2 linked regions of the Aromatoleum aromaticum EbN1 genome follow. The protein of the gene in region 1 interacts with the protein of each later gene in a pairwise test. Links are inferred from orthologs where the notes say so. Each region holds a gene or a part of one and is shown on either strand. Other genes may lie near its edges. The genes, in order: EBN1_RS04155 and dnaA.

Evidence for each region.
Region 2: the proteins of EBN1_RS04155 (region 1) and dnaA interact in binary tests that used the Escherichia coli proteins (3 or more experiments, as listed by UniProt). The link is inferred for Aromatoleum aromaticum EbN1 from one-to-one orthologs.

The regions. Positions count from the first base shown.
Region 1 is NC_006513.1:866,955-871,951, forward strand. Bases 2,237-4,997 are described here. They hold EBN1_RS04155 (phosphoheptose isomerase), read left to right. Parts: upstream 2,237-3,199; coding sequence 3,200-3,796; downstream 3,797-4,997. Other genes in these bases: rsmI (16S rRNA (cytidine(1402)-2'-O)-methyltransferase), read right to left, coding at 2,237-2,682; EBN1_RS04150 (YraN family protein), read left to right, coding at 2,681-3,100; EBN1_RS04160 (BON domain-containing protein), read left to right, coding at 3,793-4,434; mpl (UDP-N-acetylmuramate:L-alanyl-gamma-D-glutamyl-meso-diaminopimelate ligase), read right to left, coding at 4,478-4,997. In the rest of the region: pyrC (dihydroorotase), read right to left, coding at 693-1,727; more of rsmI, read right to left, coding at 1,822-2,236. UniProt on the Escherichia coli protein: Required for the timely initiation of chromosomal replication via direct interactions with the DnaA initiator protein.
Region 2 is NC_006513.1:1,679,771-1,696,182, reverse strand. The notes cover bases 1-2,958. They hold dnaA (chromosomal replication initiator protein DnaA), read right to left. Parts: upstream 2,224-2,958; coding sequence 778-2,223; downstream 1-777. Other genes in these bases: rnpA (ribonuclease P protein component), read left to right, coding at 2,621-2,958; rpmH (50S ribosomal protein L34), read left to right, coding at 2,518-2,652; dnaN (DNA polymerase III subunit beta), read right to left, coding at 1-696. In the rest of the region: more of rnpA, read left to right, coding at 2,959-3,013; membrane protein insertion efficiency factor YidD, read left to right, coding at 3,013-3,222; membrane protein insertase YidC, read left to right, coding at 3,249-4,901; tRNA uridine-5-carboxymethylaminomethyl(34) synthesis GTPase MnmE, read left to right, coding at 4,873-6,228; EBN1_RS07975 (SIR2 family NAD-dependent protein deacylase), read left to right, coding at 6,302-7,159; EBN1_RS07970 (sulfite exporter TauE/SafE family protein), read left to right, coding at 7,454-8,224; 16S rRNA (cytosine(967)-C(5))-methyltransferase RsmB, read left to right, coding at 8,540-9,820; EBN1_RS07960 (DUF4390 domain-containing protein), read left to right, coding at 9,780-10,373; EBN1_RS07955 (sensor histidine kinase), read left to right, coding at 10,370-12,490; EBN1_RS07950 (sigma-54-dependent transcriptional regulator), read left to right, coding at 12,494-13,738; Trk system potassium transporter TrkA, read left to right, coding at 13,818-15,221; EBN1_RS07940 (TrkH family potassium uptake protein), read left to right, coding at 15,225-16,412. UniProt on the Escherichia coli protein: Plays an essential in the initiation and regulation of chromosomal replication. Binds in an ATP-dependent fashion to the origin of replication (oriC) to initiate formation of the DNA replication initiation complex once per cell cycle.

The sequences.
Region 1 (4,997 bases):
GAAAAATCAAGGCCTATAACGGATTTCAATGAATAATGGATAAAATGCAGGTAGGAATTACCCGATGTAGGGCTACCCCTTAACGGGGATGACAAGGTACTTGCCCGAAGGGATGGGAAGTTCGCCGATAAGCCGGGTTCTGTCGAGCGCCTGCGACTCGCATCACAGGCACCGGGCAGTCATTCCTCTGGGCGCCGCGTTGCCGCGGCGCTCAAGCAGCCTACCCGGGAACAGCGCGAGCCACGCCATTGCTCCCCTATTTGGCCTTGCCCCGGATGGGGTTTGCCGTGCCAGTCCTGTCGCCAGTCCTGCGGTGGGCTCTTACCCGACGAGGCTTGCACCCCGTCCGCAACGACGCTCGACGCGCGCTGCGCACCATTTCACCCTTGCCTGATCTCCTCGCGGAGCCATCGGCGGTTTGCTTTCTGTTGCACTTTCCGTCGCCTCACGACGCCCGGCCGTTAGCCGGCATCCTGCTCTGCGGGGCCCGGACTTTCCTCCACGCACACAAGTGCACGCAGCGACTGCCTGGCGAACTTCCCGCGGCGATTATACGCGCGCGCTCACTGCACCGCGGGGATAAAAGCGGCAGCGCCTTCCTGCAGTTCGAACGTGCCGGCAAGCGGCCCCGGCAGCGTACCGGCGGCGACAAGGGCTCGCAGCACGACGGACGGGCTCATCGCGAGGTCCTGTCAGAGCACGCGCCAAGCGACTGTTTCGCCGGCACGCAGCGGCACCAGCGGGTCGTCGTGCAGGTATTCGTATTCGCCCGGCACTTCCCACGCGTCTTTCGCCAGCGTGATCCGCTCGGCGTTCGGCGCAAGGCCGTAGAACGCCGGCCCGTTCAGGCTCGCGAAAGCCTCGAGCCGGTCGAGCGCTCCGGCCTGCTCGAAGGCCTCGGCGTACAGCTCGATCGCGGCGTGCGCGGTGTAGCAGCCTGCGCAGCCGCAGGCGGTCTCTTTCGCGGCGCGCGAATGCGGCGCGGAGTCGGTGCCGAGGAAGAATTTCGCGTTGCCCGACGTCGCCGCTTCAACCAGCGCGCGGCGGTGGGTTTCGCGCTTGAGCACCGGCAGGCAGTAATGATGCGGGCGGATGCCGCCAGCGAAAATCGCGTTGCGGTTGAGCAGCAGGTGATGTGCCGTCACGGTCGCCGCGACGTTCGGTCCGGCGTCCTGCACGAAGCGCGCTGCCTCGGCGGTCGTGATGTGCTCGAAGACGACGCGCAGAGCGGGAAAGCGCGCCACCAGCGGCGCCAGGACCTGCTCGATGAACACCTGCTCGCGGTCGAACACATCCACGTCGCCGTGTGTGACTTCGCCATGCACGCACAGCACCATGCCGAGCTTTTCCATGCGCTCGAGCACGGCGTGGACTTTTTCGATGGCGGTCACGCCCGCGTCGGAGTTCGTCGTCGCACCGGCCGGATACAGCTTGACGGCGACGACCGCGCCGCTCGCCTTCGCGCGGTCGATTTCATCGGGCGAGGTGTTGTCGGTGAGGTACAGGCTCATCAGCGGCTCGAAGTGCTGGCCGGGCGGCACCGCGGCGAGGATGCGGGCGCGGTATTCGAGTGCCTGCGCGGCAGTCGTCACCGGCGGGCGCAGGTTCGGCATGATCAGCGCGCGACCGAAACGGCGAGCGGTGTGCGGCACGACGGTCGCCAGCGCTGCGCCGTCGCGCACGTGCAGATGCCAGTCGTCGGGGCGGATCAGGGAAATCGTCTGCATGATCGTCGATTCGAAAGAGAAGCCCGGATAGGGAAATTCGGAGTCTGGAAACCGGAACGGTTCGGGATGCGGCGCCGGCAAGTATAGGCGCGGCTCAGCCTCCCCTGAGTTCCAGCGCCCGCGCATAGAGCGCATTCTTCGACGCACCGGTGATGTCCGCTGCGAGCCGTGCGGCAGTCTTCACCGGCAGCTCCGCGATCAGCAGCGCCAGCACGCGCTCGGCCTGCAGGTCCAGCCCTTCGCGCACGGGCGCGCCGGACACCACCAGCACGAATTCGCCGCGCACCCGGTTCGGGTCCTCGGCAAGCCATGCCGCCGCGTCGCCGAGCGGCACCCGCACGATCTGCTCGAACAGCTTCGTCAGTTCGCGCGCAATCACGATCTCGCGCTCCGCTTCGAGCACTGCCGCGAGGTCCGCGACGCACTCGGCGATGCGGTGTGGCGACTCGTAGAACACCAGCGGCACCGCGACGGCGCGCAGCGCGTCGATGTCAGCGCGGCGCGCGGCGGACTTCGGCGGCAGGAAGCCGACGAAATGGAAGCCGTTATCGACAAAGCCGGCTGCCGACAGCGCGGCGATCGCGGCGCACGGGCCGGGAATGGGCACCACCGGGAAGCCCGCCTCGCGCACTCGCGCGACCGCGCGCGCCCCGGGGTCGGAGATCGCGGGCGTGCCGGCGTCGCTGATCAACGCGACGTGCTGCCCCGCCTGCAGCATGCGGATCACCTGCCCGGCGGCCGCCTGCTCGTTATGCTCGTGCAGCGCGACGAGCCGCGTTGCGATGCCGAGCGCATCGAGCAGGCGCTGGCTGTGGCGCGTGTCCTCGGCCGCGATGACCCCCACGCCCGCCAGCACCGCTTGCGCACGCGCGCTGATGTCCTGCAGGTTCCCGAGCGGCGTCGCCACCACATACAATGACGGCGTACTGGAAAGGGGCGAGGAGCCGTGAGCCATGAAGGGTGACCGGAATGTGAAGGAAGGCGCCATTGTCGGCGCCTCCACGACCCGGAAGCAAGCGTCGGGAGCGGCGGCCGAAGCGCTCGCCGAACGCTTCCTCGCGCGTCGGGGGCTCATCGTGCTGGCGCGCAACGTGCGCTGCCGGGGCGGCGAGATCGATCTCGTGTGCCTCGACCATGGCATCGTCGTGTTCGTCGAAGTGCGGCTGCGCACGAACGCTCGCTTTGGCGGCGCCGCAGCCAGCATCACGCCGGCCAAGCAGCGACGCGTCATCCTCGCCGCGCGGTGGTGGCTGGCCGGCGCCGGCCGTCGTCATGCCGGACGGCCATGCCGTTTCGACGCGGCGCTGCTCGCCGACCTCGACGAGGACGGCGTCGAATGGCTGAAAGCCGCTTTCGACGCCGATGGATCGTAAGCACGACGCCCGCCGCTTCACCGCTCGCCCGTGCGACACGGCGTCCGCGCGCCCCCATGCTAGACTTTTGCCCCCGACGAAGTGACCCGAAGGCCATCCATGGACCTCATCCATCGCATCTCCAGACAGTTCGAAGACAGCGCGCGCATCAAGCTCGAAGCGCTCGAAGCGCTCGCCGCGCCGATTGCCGGGGCTGTGGAAATCATGATCGGCAGTCTGTTGAACAACGGCAAGATCCTGGCGTGCGGCAACGGCGGCTCGGCCGCGGACGCGCAGCATTTCGCGGCCGAACTGGTCAATCGCTTCGAGATGGAACGCCCTCCGCTCGCGGCGATCGCGCTGACGACCGACACCTCGACGCTGACGTCGATCGCTAACGATTACGACTTCACGCAAGTATTCTCCAAACAGGTGCGGGCTCTCGGACATCCCGGCGACGTGCTGCTCGCGATCTCGACGAGTGGAAACTCGCCCAACGTCATCGAGGCGATCGCGGCCGCGCGCGAACGCGAAATGCGCGTGATCGCGCTGACCGGCAACGACGGCGGGCAGATCGGCGCACTGCTCGACGACGGCGACGTCCATCTGTGCGTTCCGGCGCAGCGCACCGCCCGCATCCAGGAAGTTCACCTGCTGACCCTGCACTGCCTGTGCGACGGCATCGATTGTCTGTTACTCGGAGTAGAAGACCAATGAGCGAATCACGCCCGCAACTCACTCGCCGCACCTTCCTCCTCGGCCTGACCGCCGCCGCTGCGCTGCCGGTCCTGCAAGGTTGCTTCCCGCTCGTCGCCGGCGGCGTCGGAGCCGGAGCGGCGATGGTGGCCGACCGGCGCACGTCGGGAGCCTACGTCGAGGACGAAGGGATCGAATGGCGCGCCGCAAGTGCGCTGCGCGACCGGATGGGCGACGCCGTGCACGTCAACATCACTTCGTTCAACCGCAACGTTCTCCTTACCGGCGAAGCGCCGAGCGAAGCGCACCGCGCCGAAATCGAACGCGTCGTCAGCGGCGTGTCGAACGTGCGCGGCATCACGAACGAAGTGCAGGTTGCCGGCATCGCATCGCTGACTTCGCGCAGCAACGACTCGGTCATCACGTCGAAGGTCAAGGCCCGCTTCGTCGACGCCGCGACCTTCGGTGCGCACCACGTCAAAGTCGTCACCGAAGCCAGCACCGTCTATCTGCTCGGCCTGGTCACGCGCCGCGAAGCCGATGCCGCGACTGACGTGGCGCGCACGACGTCCGGAGTGCGCAAGGTCGTGCGGGTGTTCGAATACATCACCGACCAGGAAGCGCGCCGGCTCGACGGCCAGCGCAGCAGCGGCACGTAACAGGCGTTTTGCGAACCGGCGGTGGCCGCGCTGCGGCCTGCGCCTAGCGTCCCGTGCGCGCGAGCGCGGCGAGCAGCCTGTCATGGACGCCGCCGAATCCCCCGTTGCTCATCACCAGCACATGGTCCCCGGGCCGCGCCGCCGCCGCGACGTCGGCGACGAGCCGGTCGAGATCGTCGTACGTCGCCCCTCGCTCGCCGAGCGGCGCCAGCGCGCCGGCGACATCCCACCCGAGACCGTTTGCATAGCAATAGACGCGGTCCGCCTGCGCGAGACTCTCCGGCAGGCGGTCCTTCATGACGCCCAGCTTCATCGTGTTGGAACGCGGCTCGAGCACCGCCAGGATGCGGCCTGCGGGTTCGCGCCGGCGCAGGCCGTCGACGGTCAGCGCGATCGCGGTCGGATGATGGGCGAAGTCGTCGTACACGGTGATGCCGCGGACCTGTCCGCGCACTTCCATGCGGCGCTTGATTCCCCGGAAGCCGGCCAGGCTCGCGATCGCCTGCGCCGGCGTGACGCCCACATGACGGGCGGCGGCGATCGCCGCGAGCGCATTGCTGCGG
Region 2 (16,412 bases), 820 kb from region 1 along the record:
TTCGATCGGGCCGAAGCGGAACACGACCTGGTTGCCGGCGAGGATCACTTCGAGCGGATCCTCGCTGTCGGCGAGCTGGCGGGCAAGCTCCATGACGGTCTTGCGCGGCAGGATCACTTCCGTATGCGGGACGTCGCCAGCGAGCGGGTTCGACGCGAACGCCAGGCGGTGGCCGTCGGTCGCCACCATGCGCAGCTCGCTGCCGCTGGCGATCAGCAGCAGGCCGTTGAGGTAATAACGGATGTCCTGCTGCGCCATCGCGTAGGCGACCTGGGCGAGCTGGCGCTTGAAGCTTTTCTGGCTCACCGAGAAGTGCGTCGCGTCGCCGTCGGGCGGGTTCATGCGCGGGTAGTCGGCGGCCGGCAACGTCTGCAGCGCGAAGCGGCTGCGCCCCGCTTTCACGGTCAGGCGCTTGTCGTCCAGCATGACCGTCACGTCGCCTTCGGGCACTGCGCGCAGGATGTCCTGCAGCTTCCTCGCAGCGACGGTGATCGATGCGTCCTCGCCGCCGATGTGTCCGGCCGTGGTGGTGCGGATCTGGATCTCGATGTCGGTCGCGAGCAGCGTCAGTTGGTCGCCGTGCTTCTCGATCAGCACGTTCGACAGGATCGGCAGGGTGTGGCGTTTTTCGACGATGCCGGCGACCGACTGCAGCGGGGCGAGGAGCGCGTCGCGGGTGGTGGTGAGCAGAAGCATGGCGTCAGAGTCTTTCCGGTTTGGATTAGGTGGTTCCGGGCTTGGCGCGAAGCGCAATCAAAAGGGCTGGGGCTGCGGTGCTCATCCCCTGAGAACCTGGGTGAGCACGTGGACGTCGTGGTTCAACTGGTGATCGCCAAGGCGCAGCTCGGCGATCGTGCGGCACGCGTGCATCACGGTGGTGTGGTCGCGCCCGCCGAATGCCTCGCCGATCGCCGGCAGCGACATCGGCGTGAGGTCTTTCGCGAGCCACATCGCGACCTGACGCGGCCGGGCGATGACGCGCGTGCGCTTTTTCGAGTGCATGTCGGCGACCTTGATCTTGTAGTAGTCGGCGACGGTCTTCTGGATGTGCTCGATGGTGAGCTGGCGGTTGTGCGCGTTCAGGAGATCCTTCAGCGCGTCCTTCGCGACTTCGAGCGTGATGCCGCGGCCGTGGAAGCGCGCGAAGGCGACGACCTTGTTCAGCGCGCCTTCGAGCTCGCGCACGTTCGAGCGCAGGTTCTTCGCGATCAGGAAGGCGACGTCGTCGTGGAGATCGACGCGCAGCGCCTCGGCTTTCTTCTGCAGGATCGCGACGCGCATCTCGAGCTCCGGCGGCTCGATCTGCACGGTGAGGCCCCAGTCGAAGCGCGAGATCAGCCGGTCCTCGAGGCCCTGGATATCCTTGGGGTAGGTGTCACAGGTGATGACGATCTGCTTGCGTGCCTCGGTCAGCGCATTGAACGCGTGGAAGAACTCTTCCTGCGTGCGGTTCTTGTTGTTGAAGAACTGGATGTCGTCGATCAGCAGGAGGTCGAGCGAGCGGTAATAGCGCTTGAAGGCGTCGAAGCTTTTCTGCTGGTACGCGCGCACGACGTCGGCGTAGTAGTCCTCGACGTGCACGTAGCGGATCACCGCGCGCGGGTTGTGACGGTACACTGCATTGCCGATCGCGTGCACGAGGTGGGTCTTGCCGAGGCCGACGCCGCCATAGACGAACAGCGGGTTGTACGACGTGCCGGGGTTCTGCGCGACTTGCATTGCGGCCGCGCGCGCGAGGTCGTTGGCGCGCCCGGTGACCAGCGTGTCGAACGTGAAGTCGGCATTCAGGCGCGTCTTCTCGTAGGCGAGGTCCGACGCGGTGACGATGGAGGATTCGGGTTCGGCCGGGCGCGTGACGACGGCCGGGGCGGCAGCTGTGGCTGCAGGTGCCTGGGAGGGGGTTGGGGCAGGGGCCGGGCCAGCGACGGGCCCGCTGCCGATGACGGGGCGCGCGGCCGGGCGGGCCGCGCCGGCAGCGGGCAGCACGAGTTCGATTTCGATCGGGGCGCCGTGGAATTCGGCGCCGAGTTCGCCGATCCGGCGCAGGTAGCGCTCCCGCACCCACTGCAGCACGAAGCGGCTCGGGGCGACCAGGCGCAACGCGACGCTGGCGCCGGCCTTTTCCTCATCGGCTTGCAGCGTCTTGATCCACGTGTTGAACTGCTGCGGCGGCAGTTCGTGCTCCAGGCGCGACAGGCAGAAGGACCAGAGATCTTGGCTCACGGGTTCGACGGTTTGGACTTGCGGCACGGTTTTCAAAGCGTACCCTCTCCACTGTTCACCAAGGCGGCGAAAAGACGGCGGCAGCTTGATGTGGGTTATAGGGACGCTTTCGCGGAAGTGATGCAGAGCGCGGTGCAGCGACGCTGCTCCTGCTCTGTGATCGACCGAAAGCGGAAACGCGGATTCTACCCCCCGCCGCAAAAGTTATCCACAGGTCGGGGCAAAAATTGTGCTTGACAAACAGTGCATTATCCAATTAAATCTCGCGTTTGACCCAAATACTGGCAGACCGAAATGAAACGCACCTATCAGCCTTCCGTCGTCCGTCGCAAGCGCACCCATGGATTCCTGGTCCGCATGAAGACCCGTGGCGGTCGCGCAGTGATCCGCGCCCGTCGTGCAAAGGGCCGTCACCGTCTCGCCGTTTGAGGTGAGCAGCCGGCCGGGCGTTGACCAGCGATTCCTCGACGCCTACAGGTTACGAAAAACGGATGAGTACTCATCCGTTTTTGCTTTTCGGCGGGCGTTCAAGGGGCGGTTTTTCATTGCCCACTATCGCCCCAACGAACTCGGGACGGCGCGCCTTGGAGTTGTCATCGCGAAGAAGCTCGCGAAACGGGCCAACGTGCGCAATCTGCTGAAACGCATCGTGCGCGAACAGTTCCGCAAGGCGCGGCCGGCGCTTGCGCACCACGATCTCGTCGTGCGCCTGCATGTGCCGGTGAAGATGGCGACGCGCGCGATGATCAACGACGATGTCGTGAATCTGCTCGGGCGGTTTCGCGAATGATGAAAGCGCTGGTGCTCGGTCTGCTGCGTGTGTACCGGTACGCGATCAGCCCCATGCTGGGCCGTAATTGCCGCTTTCATCCCTGCTGCTCGGAGTACGCGCAGGAAGCTGTCGAGCGCCACGGCGCGATGCGTGGCGGCTGGCTTGCGCTCAAGCGGGTGGGCCGTTGCCACCCATTCCATCCCGGCGGGTATGATCCCGTCCCCTGAACAATTTCAGATCGAACAATAATCCGATGGATCAGCGCCGCCTCGTACTCTTCCTCGTCTTCTCCCTTTCCCTCGTGATGCTGTGGAATGCCTGGCTGAAACAAAGCCAGCCCGCGCCGACCGCCGTCACTGCGACCGCAGGTGTCGAAGGGGCCGGCGTGCCGACGCCGACCACCGGTGTTGCGCCGGGAGCGACCACTGCCGTGCCCGGCGTGCCTGGCGCAGCGACCGCTTCGACCGCGCCGCGCATGGTGGTGCGCACCGACCTGATGGTCGCAGAAGTTTCGGCGCAGGGCGGCGACATCGTCCGGCTCGAACTGGCCCAGCACAAAGCGACAGCGGACAAGACGAAGAACTTCGTGCTGTTCGACGACGGCACGATCCATCTGTATGCGGCGCAATCCGGGCTGATCGGCGAGGACCTGCCGACCCACAAGACGACGTTCGCCCTGCCGCAGGGCGAACAGGTGCTGAAGGAAGGTGAGGACCGTCTCGTCGTGCGGCTCGAGGCGCCGGAGCAGGATGGCGTCAAGGTCACGAAAGTGATGACTTTCCATCGCGGCAACTATCTCGTCGACGTCGCCTACGAGATCGTGAACAGCAGCGAGCGCACGCTTTCGCCCCACGCGTATTACCAGCTCACGCGCGACGGCAAGCCGGCCGAGTCGGTCGAGGCGTTCGGCGTCACGACTTTCACCGGCCCGGCGTTCTACACCGACGCCGAGAAGTTCCAGAAAGTCCAGTTCGAGGAAATCGCCGAAGGCAAGGCGAAGTTCGTCAAGAAGGCGAGTGACGGCTGGATCGCGATGGTCCAGCATTACTTCGTCAGCGCGTGGCTGCCGCAAGGCGGGACGGAACGCGAGTTCTTCGCGCAGAAAGTCGGCAACGACCTGTATTCGGCCGGGGTGATCGTGCCGGTGGCGGCGATCCAGCCGGGACAGAGCGGACGCGTCGAGGCGAGCCTCTACGCCGGCCCGCAGGAACAGGACAAGCTCGAGGACATCGCTCCCGGGCTCGACCTGGTCGTCGATTACGGCTGGCTGACGGTGATCGCCGCGCCGCTGTTCTGGGTGCTGTCGTGGATCCACGGCGTGGTCGGCAACTGGGGCTGGGCGATCATCATCGTGACGATCCTGATCAAGCTGATGTTCTTCCCGCTGTCGGCCGCGAGCTACAAGTCGATGGCGAAGATGCGGGTGCTCGGTCCGCGCATGCAACGCCTGAAGGAGCTGTACGGCAACGACAAGGCGAAGATGCAGCAGGAAATGATGGAGATGTACCGCAAGGAGAAGATCAATCCGCTCGGCGGCTGCCTGCCGATCCTGGTGCAGATCCCGGTGTTCATCTCGCTGTATTGGGTGCTGCTCGGCAGCGTCGAAATGCGCCAAGCGCCGTGGCTCGGCTGGATCCAGGACCTGTCGGCGAAGGACCCGTACTTCATCCTGCCGGTGATCATGGGCGTGTCGATGCTGATCCAGATGAAGCTCAACCCGACGCCGCCGGATCCGATCCAGGCAAAAGTCATGATGGCGATGCCGGTGATCTTCACTTTCATGTTCCTGTGGTTCCCGTCGGGCCTGGTGCTGTACTGGGTCGTCAACAACATTCTGTCGATCGCACAGCAATGGCAGATCACGCGGATGATCGAAAGTGAGAAGTCCGGCGCCAAGCCTGCCTGACATCATCGCGGCGCTCGCGACCGCACCCGGGCGCGGTGGCATCGGAGTCGTTCGCGTCTCCGGTGCGGCGCTCGCGCCGTTTGCCCGTGCGCTGACGGGGAGGGAGCCGAAACCCCGGCACGCGGCGTTCACGCATTTTGTCGACGCAGTCGGCAAACCGATCGACGAAGGCATCCTGCTCTATTTCCCGGCGCCCCATTCGTTCACGGGCGAGGACGTCATCGAACTGCAGGGGCACGGCGGACCGGTCGTGTTGCAGCTCGTGCTTGCGCGCTGTCTCGAGCTCGGCGCCCGGCTCGCCGAGCCGGGCGAGTTTTCGCGGCGCGCGTTCCTCAACGGGAAGATGGACCTCGCCCAGGCCGAAGCGGTCGCAGACCTGATCGAGGCGTCGACGGTGGTTGCGGCACGCTCGGCGGTGCGTTCGCTGTCGGGGGTGTTTTCCGACGAAATGCATCGGCTCACCGACGCCCTGATCGACCTGCGGATGCTCGTCGAAGCGACGCTGGATTTTCCCGACGAAGACGTCGAGTTCCTCGAAAACGCCCGCGCCCTGGAGCGACTCGACGCGATCCGCGTCAAGCTCGAAAGGGTGCTCGAGCGCGCGCGCCAGGGAGCACTGCTGCGCAGCGGGATGAATGTCGTCCTGGTCGGTCAGCCGAACGTCGGCAAGTCCAGCTTGCTGAACTGCCTCGCCGGCGACGAACGCGCGATCGTCACCGACATTGCCGGCACGACGCGCGACGCCGTGCGCGAGACGATCGCGATCGAAGGCATTCCAATCCATGTCATCGACACGGCAGGACTGCGGGAAACGGCCGATCCGGTCGAACGCCTGGGAGTCGAGCGGACGTGGCGCGAGATCGCGCGCGCGGACGTGATCCTGCGTATCGTCGATGCGCGAGTCGGTCCGCAACCGGGTGACGACGCGATCGATGCGGCTCTGCCCGAAGGGGTGGAGCGGATCACGATCTTCAACAAGATCGATCTGTGCGGACTCGAACCGGCGCGGCTGCAGCACGACGATGGCGTCGTGATCCAGCTCTCCGCCCAGCTCGCGCTCGGCGTGGACCTGCTGCGCAGCGAGCTGCTGAGGGTGGCAGGCTGGCACGCGCATGGCGACGACGTCGTGCTTGCGCGTGAACGCCATCTTGTCGCGTTGCGCGACGCGCTGACCCACGTGGTCGCGGCGCGATCCCAGTGCGGTGCACTCGAATTGTTCGCGGAGGAACTCCGGCTGGCTCAAATCCGCATCGGCGAGATAACCGGAGAGTTTTCATCCGACGATCTGCTTGGGGTGATTTTTTCGCGGTTCTGCATCGGCAAGTAGCGATGCTTCCGGGGCAGTTTCGAGGGAAATCGGACCGAGATCCATCCGCTGCCCCAGTGTATTGCGAAGACTGATGCGCATGGGTCGAACGGATGAGTCAGCACAGTGCTTCGCCCGATGCGCCAGCCTGATCGAGCAGGCCGATGGACTGCTGATCACCGCCGGCGCCGGCCTGGGTGTCGATTCAGGGTTGCCGGATTTTCGCGGTAGCGGGGGTTTCTGGCGTGTGTATCCGGCTCTCGGTCGTGCGCGTCTGCACTTCCAGGACATCGCATGCCCGGATGCGTTTCGCGAGCGACCGCGGCTTGCCTGGGGTTTCTACGGTCACCGGCTGAAGCTCTACCGGCAGACCGAGCCCGCGCCGACGTTCCACATCCTCCGCGCGATTGCACGCCGGCTGTCTGATGGCGCTTTCGTTTTTACCAGCAACGTGGACGGCCAGTTTCAGCGGGCGGGTTTCGATTCGGGGCGTATTGTCGAATGCCACGGCTCGATCCATCACCTGCAGTGCCTGGACGGCTGCATGGGGGACGTGTGGCCCGCCGACGCCTTCGCGCCGGAGATCGACGAGGAGGCATGCATGCTGTTGAACGATTTTCCGGCTTGTCCATGGTGCAAGGGGCTGGCCCGGCCGAATGTCCTGATGTTTGGGGATGGCACGTGGATCGAGCATCGCATGCGGACCCAACTCGCTCGACTGGACGCGTGGCGCAGCAAGGTCGACCGGCTGCTGGTCATCGAGGTCGGCGCCGGTACGGCAATCCCGTCCGTGCGCCTCTTCGGCGAGGGTCAAGACGCGCCGATCATCCGGATCAACCGCGACGAGGCCAAGACCGTCGCCGATCGTGGCGTGTCGCTGGCGATGACGGGAGTCGAGGCGATGCGTGGGATCGCGGCGGCGCTCATCGAGCGGGGGTTTCTGGGCCGATGATCGTGCCTCCCTCGTCATGACAGACGCAGCAGCCAGAGGCGATAACCGGGCATCAGCCGCTGCCGGCGGCTTGCGAACAGGAAGATCAGGGAGTGCTTTCCGTGTCCAGCCGGCAAGATCGCGTCAAGCGGGCGATGCCATGACCGTTTTTGAATCTCTTTCGTGGCAAGGAGCTTAGTCGATTTGCGTGCTTCTGCATCGTTTGTTGCAGTGTTGGCGCGAAACGGTCAATTGTTTCGATACGGCAGCTGTCTCCCTTCGACTTGTTGTTCCACGTGAAACAGGCTCACATTGATGTCCGATTCCGAAACGCTGCTGTTCTTTCTCGGGCTTGCCGCGTTTCTTGCCGGGTTTGTCGATGCGGTGGTCGGCGGCGGTGGACTCGTGCAGATCCCGGCGCTGTTCACCGCTTTCCCCGCAAGTCTGCCGGCGACGCTGTTCGGTACCAACAAGCTGGCGAGCATCGTCGGCACGAGCAGCGCGGCGATTCAGTATGCGCGGCGGGTGGCAATTCCGTGGCGGGTCGCGCTGCCGGCTGCGGCCTCTGCGCTTGCCGGAGCATGGTTCGGAGCGCGTGCCGTCGCATATCTGTCGCCGACAGCGCTCAAGCCGGTGATCCTGCTGTTGCTGATACTGGTCGCAATCTACACGTTCATTCGGAAGGACTTTGGCACGGCAAATGCCACGGCCGAACCACTGCACGCGACTGCGCCGGCGCTGCTGATCGGTGCAAGCGTGGGGTTCTATGACGGTTTCTTCGGGCCGGGAACCGGAAGTTTCCTGATCTTCCTGTTCGTCCGCTTCCTGGCGATGGACTTTCTCCGCGCGTCAGTGACGGCGAAGATCGTGAATGTCGCGACGAACCTCGCGGCGATCGCGTTCTTCACTTCGCATGTCGCGATCCTGTGGCAGGCCGCCGGCGTGATGGCCTGCTCCAACCTCGTTGGCGCACTCGTCGGTTCGCGGCTTGCGCTGCGTCACGGCGCGGGCTTCGTACGGAAAATGTTTCTCGGTGTCGTAACGGCGCTGATCGGGAAGATGCTGTTCGATGTCATCGTCGGGTGACGAAAGTTTCACGTGGAACACGTCCGTGCGCTTGTCCCGCCGGGCTCGAAGGCCGGGTTTGCGATAGCCGAGTCATATTGTTCCGTGGGAGCGACTGACGCCGAAGGATTGCAATCCTCCAACGATGCGCCGATAAACGCCTTGCCGGGCGCGGAATTATCGCGCTGCAGTATTACAATGGCGCGACGCACTGCATCAGCAGACGTTGCCAAATTACCTGAGTACTTCGCCTCGCGTAGCTTGCGGGGCAGGGTGCCATCCAGCAAAGTTTCGATTCCCGTGACCCTTTCCTCCCGACCGGCCAAAGGCCGCCCCGTGCTTCCGAGCGACGGTCTTGGCTACGCCCTGCTGCAAGCGGCATCTCTCGTCGAAACGGTCCTCGGAGGTGCCAATTTGACCGAGGCTTACGAGCGGCTGTTGCGCGCGAATCCGGGCTGGCCGGATGCGACGCGCGGTGCGGTGCGCGATCTGGCATGGGGAACGCTGCGCGACTACGGGCGTGGCGACGTCGTCCTGCGCCGCCTGTTGCACAAACCCTTGCCGGTCGCGCTGCATGCCCTGTTGCTGGTTGCGCTGCATCGCCTCGAGCACCGTCCGGATCAGGCGCACACGGTCGTGGACCAGGCGGTCGATGCGGCGGCAGTTCTCGCGCCGGGGCTCAAAGGCGTCGTCAACGGCGTGTTGCGCAAGCGGCTGCGCGACGAGCACGAGCTGGCGGCGCTCGTCGAAGCGGATGAGGCGGCGCGCTATCGCCATCCCGCATGGTGGGTGGCGCAGGTACGTGCTGCCTGGCCCGGCGACTGGGAGGCCGCGCTCGAAGCGGGCAACCAACGGCCTCCGATGGCGCTGCGAGTCAATCGCACGCGAGCGAGTGTCGAGGCGGTCGAAGCGGAACTGCGTAACGCCGGAATCGGCTCCCGGCGGCTCGCGAACGATGCGCTCGTGCTCGACAAGCCGGTGCCGGTCGCGAGCCTGCCGGGTTTCGCGACTGGGCGCGTTTCAGTGCAGGACGCGGGAGCGCAGTGGGCAGCGCGGTGGCTGGATCTCGCGCCGGGCCAGCGGGTACTCGACGCGTGCGCGGCGCCGGGCGGCAAGGCTGCCCATATCCTCGAGACGAAGCCGGTCGAACTCGTCGCGCTGGAGCTCGATCCGAAACGCGTCCAGCGCATCCGCGACAACCTCGAGCGCCTCGGCCTGGACGCGCAAGTGCTGAGGGCCGATTGCCGCGCTCTCGACACGTGGTGGGATGGCCGGCCGTTCGACCGCATTCTTGCCGATGTTCCCTGTTCGGCGTCGGGTGTCGCGCGCCGGCATCCGGACATCAAGTGGCTGCGGCGACGCGAGGACGTCCGCCGCTTCGCCGCGCAGCAAGCCGACATCGTCGACGCGCTGTGGCCGACGCTGGCGCCCGGTGGCAGGATGCTTTACGTCACCTGCTCCGTTTTCAACGAAGAAAATACAGCCCAGATCGCGCGGCTGAGTGCCCGCCATCCCGATCTCGAGCGGCTCGAAATCGACGGCCGGCTCGAGCGCCAGTTGCTGCCTGCTACGGACCATGACGGTTTTTTCTACGCGCTCCTCGGCAAGCGTCGCTAAGCTGCTGCGAGCCGCGCTGCTCGCGCTGGTCGTCGGCCTGCTGCCGCTGCCGGCGGTCGCGGAAGGGGATATCGGTTACGCCGAGATCGTCGCGAGCGAAGAGGGTTACGTGGTCAACGCCGACATCGACCTCGACCTCAACGAGCGGCTGGCCGATGCGGTGACCCATGGTGTATCGCTGTATTTCACCGCCGAATTCATCGTTGAGCAGCCGCGCTGGTACTGGTTCGACGAGACTGTCGTCGAGCGCTCGCTGAATTTCCGCCTTTCGTACCACGCGATCACGCGCAGCTTCCGCCTGTCGGTCGGCAACTTCCACCAGAGTTTCGACACGCTGGATTCGGCGGTGCGGACGATGTTGCGGATCCGCAACTGGCAGATCGTCCCGATCGACGAACTCGATACGGGCGAATCGTATCGTGCCGCGTTGCGCTTTTTCCTCGACACCAGCCTGCTGCCGAAGCCGTTCCAGGTCACCGCACTCGGCAGCCGGGACTGGAACCTCGGGACCGACTGGATGCGGTGGACGTTCCTCGCCGGTGCTCCGCGATGAAACGGGTCCTGCTGATCGTCGTCGCGGCGCTCGCCGGCATCTCGCTGTTTTTGCTGGCGTCGGCGAGTTCGAACACCGAGCTCTTCGCCAAGAGCTATCCGTATCTGCTCGCGATCAACGGCGCGGTCGCCGTCGCCCTCGGCGGGCTGGTCGGTTTCCAGCTGCGCGCGCTGTGGCGCGAGTACCGCGACCGCCAGTTCGGCTCGCGGATCAAGTACCGGCTGATGCTGATGTTCGCCCTGATGGCGCTGGTCCCCGGCATCATCGTCTATGCGGTATCGCTGCAGTTTGTCGTCCGCAGCATCGAGTCGTGGTTCGACGTGCGCGTCGACTCCGCGCTCGAAGGCGGCATTGCGCTGGGGCAGAACGCGCTCGACTACCTGGCATCCCAGGTCGGTGACAAGGCCCAGGACATGGCGCTGGAACTCGAAGGGATGACGCCCGTCTCGCCGACTTTGCTGAATCGCCTGCGCGAACGTGCCGGCGTCAGCAGCGCCTCGGTGATCGGCTCCAACGGCCAGGTGCTGGTGACCGTGTCGGGCGAGTTCGGCGGTTTCCTGCCCGACCTCCCGACGGTCGCGCAGCTGCGCCAGGCGCGCCAGACTCAGCGCTATCACATCGTCGATACCCGGCCCGGGGACGGGTTGAGGATCCGCGTCGTGGTGCCGATTCCGTCGCGCATCCTCACTGCCGAGTCGCAGTATCTGCAGCTGACGCAGCCGGTCCCGGAAACGTTCGCGCGCCATGCCGAAGCAGTCCAGGAAGCGTACCGCGAATACCAGCAGCTCACGCTCGGCCGTACCGGGCTGAACCGCATCTACACGCTGACGCTGACGCTGACGCTGCTGCTCGCGCTGCTTGCGGCGGTCGCGGTCGCGTTCATCCTGTCACGCCGCCTCGTCGCGCCGCTGCTGATCCTCGCCGAAGGCACGCAGGCCGTCGCACAGGGCGATTTCAGCCCGCGCCAGGCGCTGCCGGCGCACGACGAGCTCGGTGTGCTGACGCAGTCGTTCAACCGCATGACGCGCCAGCTCGTCGAGGCGCGCGATTCCGCCGATCGCAACCGCGCCGCAGTCGAATCTGCGCGTGCCTATCTCGAAAGCGTGCTCGCGAACCTGTCGACCGGCGTGCTCGCGTTCGCCGGGGATGGTACATTGCGCGCCGCGAACGCCGGTGCGATGGCGATCCTCGAGGACGAGCTGACAGGTTTCGAGGAGGTGTCATTGGCGCAGTGGCCGCGCCACCAGAGTTTCCGCGACGCACTGCTGAAAGGTTTCGATGAGCATGACGGCGACTGGCACGAACAGGTGGACTTGCCCGGCGCCGACGGCAGCACGCAGACGCTGCTGATCCACGGTGCACGCCTGCCGACCGCTTCCGGCGGCGGCCTCGTCGTCGTTTTCGATGACATTTCCCGGCTGGTCGCCGCTCAACGGACTGCCGCCTGGGCGGAAGTCGCGCGCCGGCTCGCCCATGAAATCAAGAATCCGCTGACGCCGATCCAGCTGTCGGCCGAACGCCTCGCCTACAAGCTCGCCGACCGGGTCGATGCGGAAGGGCGCGAGATACTCGAACGGGCGACGCGCACGATCATCAACCAGGTCGAGTCGATGAAGAATCTCGTCAATGGGTTCCGCGATTATGCGAGACTGCCGGGCCCGGTCATCGGCAGCGTCGACCTCAATGCACTGATCGCCGAGATCCTGAATCTCTACGAGAGCTCGCCGGTGCATGTGCGCGCCGAGCTCGAGCGCGGCCTGCCTGCCGTGGCGGGCGATGCGACCCAGTTGCGGCAGGTCATCCACAATCTGCTCCAGAATGCCGAGGATGCGCTGGCCGAACAGGACGACGGCGTCGTGACGCTCGTCACGCGCGGGGAAGGGGACCACGCCGGGCTGCTGATACGGGACAACGGGCCGGGCTTCCCGGCAACTGTGCTGGCCCACGCGTTCGAGCCGTACTTCACGACGAAGAGCCGCGGGACGGGCCTCGGCCTCGCGATGGTGAAGAAGATCATCGACGAACATGGTGGAGAAATCCGCCTGATGAACAGAGACTCCGGGAGTGCCGAAGTCCGCATCCGCTTGCGGCTCGCACCCCAGACCAGCGACAAGTGACCCATGGCGAACATACTCATAGTTGACGACGAAGTCGGCATCCGCGAGCTGCTCTTCGAAATACTCAGCGACGAAGGGCACGACATCGTGCTCGCGGAGAACGCTGCCGCGGCTCGCACCGCGCGCAACGCCGCGCGCCCGGACCTGGTGCTGCTCGACATCTGGATGCCCGACACCGACGGCATCACGCTGCTGAAGGAGTGGTCCGCCAACGGGCAGCTGACGATGCCGGTGGTGATGATGTCCGGCCACGGCACGATCGACACCGCGGTCGAGGCGACGCGCATCGGGGCGATCGACTACCTGGAAAAGCCGATCGGCCTGCAAAAACTGCTCGCCGCGGTGAAGCGCGGGCTGCAGCGCCCGGCCGCACCGGGTGCGCCGTCGCCGCTGACGCTCGCCGCCTTTACCCGTTCGGTGCCGCTGCGCGAGCTGCAGCGGCTGATCCAGCAGGTCGCGGTGACTTCCCGCGTGCTGCTGTTGCGCATCGGCGCCGGCAGCCTCGCGGAGCTCGCGGGGCGCAGTTTCCAGGCAAAAGGGGCGCCTTGGCTGGATCTGTCCACGGTGTCGCCGCCGCTCGACGTCAACCAGCTGCAGGCCTGCCAGGGGGGCGTCCTGTTCGTGCCCGAACTGTCGCGGCTGGCGCGCACCCAGCAGAAGAACCTGGCGTTCGCGCTCGAGCGCCTCGAGCGCTACGACCTGCGCCTTGTCGTCGCGACCGACCACACGCTTGAGGCGCTGGTCCGCGAGGGGTGGGAGGAGTCGCTCGTCGCGCGGCTGTTCGAAGTCAGCCTCGCGCCGCCGTCGATCGCCGACGTGCGCGACGACCTGCCCGAACTCGCGGCACAGCTGCTGCTGCATCTGGTCGAGGCGGGCGAAGTGCCGCGGCGGCAGTTTTCGACCGGCGCGCTAAATACGTTGCGCGCACAGCCGTGGAGCGGTGGATACAACGAACTGCGCGCCGCGGTGAAGTCGCTCGCGCTCGGCACGCTCGACGAGGAGATCGGCATCGCCGACGTTCGGCGGCTGCTGATCCCCTCCACCGAAGGTCACGTCGGCGTGTCCCTGGACCAGCCTCTGCGCGAGGCGCGCGAGGCGTTCGAACGACTGTACTTCGAGCATCATCTGCGCCTCGAAGGCAGCAACATGACTCGGCTGGCCGAGAAAAGCGGGCTCGAACGCACCCATCTGTACCGCAAGCTCAAACAGCTCGGCCTGCAGGCCGGACGCCGGAGCGAGGAAAATTGAACCCGGCCAGCGGCACGAACTGCGGCTTCCCGGCCGCTGACGGGCGCGCCTCCGCAATGCGCTCCAGGAGATCCCGGCGGTGAAGATCATCATCCTCGGCGCCGGGCAGGTGGGCGCCTCGGTCGCGGAAAACCTCGTCTCCGAAGCGAACGACATCACCCTCGTCGACACCAACCCCGAGCACCTCGAAATCCTGCGCGACCGCCTGGAGCTGCGAACCGTGCTCGGCAACGGAGCGTCGCCTCAGGTGCTGCGCGACGCCGGTGCCGATGACGCGGACCTGTTGATCGCGGTGACGCAGTCGGACCAGACGAACCTCTGTGCGTGCCGCGTCGCGAAGACGGTGTTCAACCTGCCGACGCGTATCGCGCGACTGCGCTCGACCGATTTCGTCGAGCATCCGGAGCTGCTCAACAGCGACAACTTCGCGGTCGATTTCTCGATCTGCCCGGAGCAGATCGTCACCGACTACATCAAGCGCCTAATCGCATTTCCGGAAGCGCTTCAGGTGCTGGAATTCGCCGACGGCGTGCTCAGCCTGATCTGCGTCACGGCGTTCGAAGGCGGGCCGCTGGTGGGCCATCCGCTGAAGGCGTTGCGCTACCACATGCCGAATATCGAAGTGCGGATCGCGGCGATCTACCGCCATGGCGAACCGCTGATCCCCGAAGGGGATACGACGATCCTGCCCGGCGATGAAGTGTTCTGCCTCGCCGCGACGGTGCATATCCGCCAGGTAATGCGCGAGATGCGCCGCTCGGACCGGGTCACACGACGCGTCATGATCGCCGGCGGCGGCAACATCGGCCTGCGGCTCGCGCGTTCGATCGAGGGGGACTACAACGTCAAGGTGCTCGAAGTCGACAAGCACCGCGCCGAGGCGATCGCAACGCAGCTGAGGCGGGCGCTGGTGCTGCGCGGCGACACCACCGACGAGAAGCTGCTCGAGAACGAAGGCATCGACGAGGTCGACCTGTTCCTCGCGCTGACCAACGACGACGAAGACAACATCATGTCGACGTCGCTGGCGAAGCGGATGGGTGCGCGCCGCACCCTGGCGCTGATCAACCGCCGCAGCTACGCCGACCTGGTGCAGGGGGGGCCGATCGACATCGCGATCTCGCCGGCGCAGACCTCGATCGGCTCGCTGCTCGCGCACGTACGGCGCGGCGACGTGGTGGCCGTGCACAGCCTGCGTCGCGGCGCGGCCGAAGCGCTGGAGATCATCGCGCACGGCAAGGAGAAGGACTCGAACGTCGTCGGCCGCACGATCGAGAACATCGCGCTGCCGAAGGGCGCGACGATCGGGGCGATCGTGCGCGAGGAGCGGCGTCCCGACGGCAAGGTGATGCGGCGCGGCGTCGTCATTCCGCACCACGACACCGTGATCGAAGGCGGCGACCACGTGATCGTGTTCTGCACGCACAAGAAGCTCGTGCGCCAGGTCGAGAAGCTGTTCCAGGTCGGCTTCACGTTCCTGTAGATCATGCGCAGCTACTTCCCGGTCCTCAGCGCCCTCGGCCTGATCGTGACGATGTTCGGTGTGCTGATGGGGTTTCCGCTCGCGGTGTCGTTTTTCCTTGACGACGGCGCGACTCGCGCGTTCGATCACGCAGTGCTTCTGACCTGCGCAGTCGGGGTCGTGCTGTTGGCGCTGACGCGCCGCGTCAAGCGCGACCTGAAGCCGAGCGACGGCTTCCTGCTCGTCGCGCTGACGTGGGTCGTGACGCCGGTCTTCGGCGCGATTCCGCTGTTCGGCTATGTGCCCGGTCTGTCCGTCATCGATGCCTACTTCGAGGCGGTGTCGGGCCTGACCGCGACCGGGGCGACGATCCTCAGCGGCCTCGACCGGATGCCGATATCGATCAACCTGTGGCGCACCTTCATGCACTGGATCGGCGGCATGGGCGTCATCGTGCTGGTGGTTGCGATCCTGCCGCTGCTGGGGATCGGCGGCCGGCAGCTGTTCCGCGCCGAAGTGCCGACGCCGATGAAGGAGTCGAGCCTCACGCCGCGCATCACGGAGACGGCAAAAGGCCTGTGGACAGCCTACATCCTGCTCACTGCCGCCTGCGGGCTTAGCCTGTGGCTCGCCGGCCTCGACGGCTGGGAAGCGCTGATCCACGCGTTCTCGGTGACGGGCCTGGGGGGCTTCTCGAGCAAGGACGCCTCGCTCGGCCATTTCAACAGCGTGCCCGTCGAGATGGTCGCGATCACGTTCGCGCTGCTTGCGGGACTGAACTATGCGACGCACTACCTCGCGCTGGTGCGCCGCAGCGCGCGCCCGTACCTGTCCGATCCCGAATTGCCGTTCTATTTCGGCGTGCTGCTCGCGAGCGTCGCGGTGCTGACCGCCTATCTGATGAGCGTCGAGGCCCACGCCGGCTTCCTCAATACGCTGCGCTATGTCGCGTTTCATGTCGTGTCGATGTCCACGTCGCTCGGGCTCACGATCTACGACTACACGCTGTGGCCGATGTTCGCGCAGATGTGGATCCTGTTCCTCGGCAGCTTCATCGCCTGTTCCGGTTCCGCTGGCGGTGGCATGAAGATGATGCGGGCGATCATCCTGTACAAGCAGGTGTACCGCGAGATCGTCCGCTCGCTGCACCCGAATGCAGTGCATCCGGTGCGCCTGGGGAGCCAGCCGGTGTCGGAGGACATCCTGCACGCA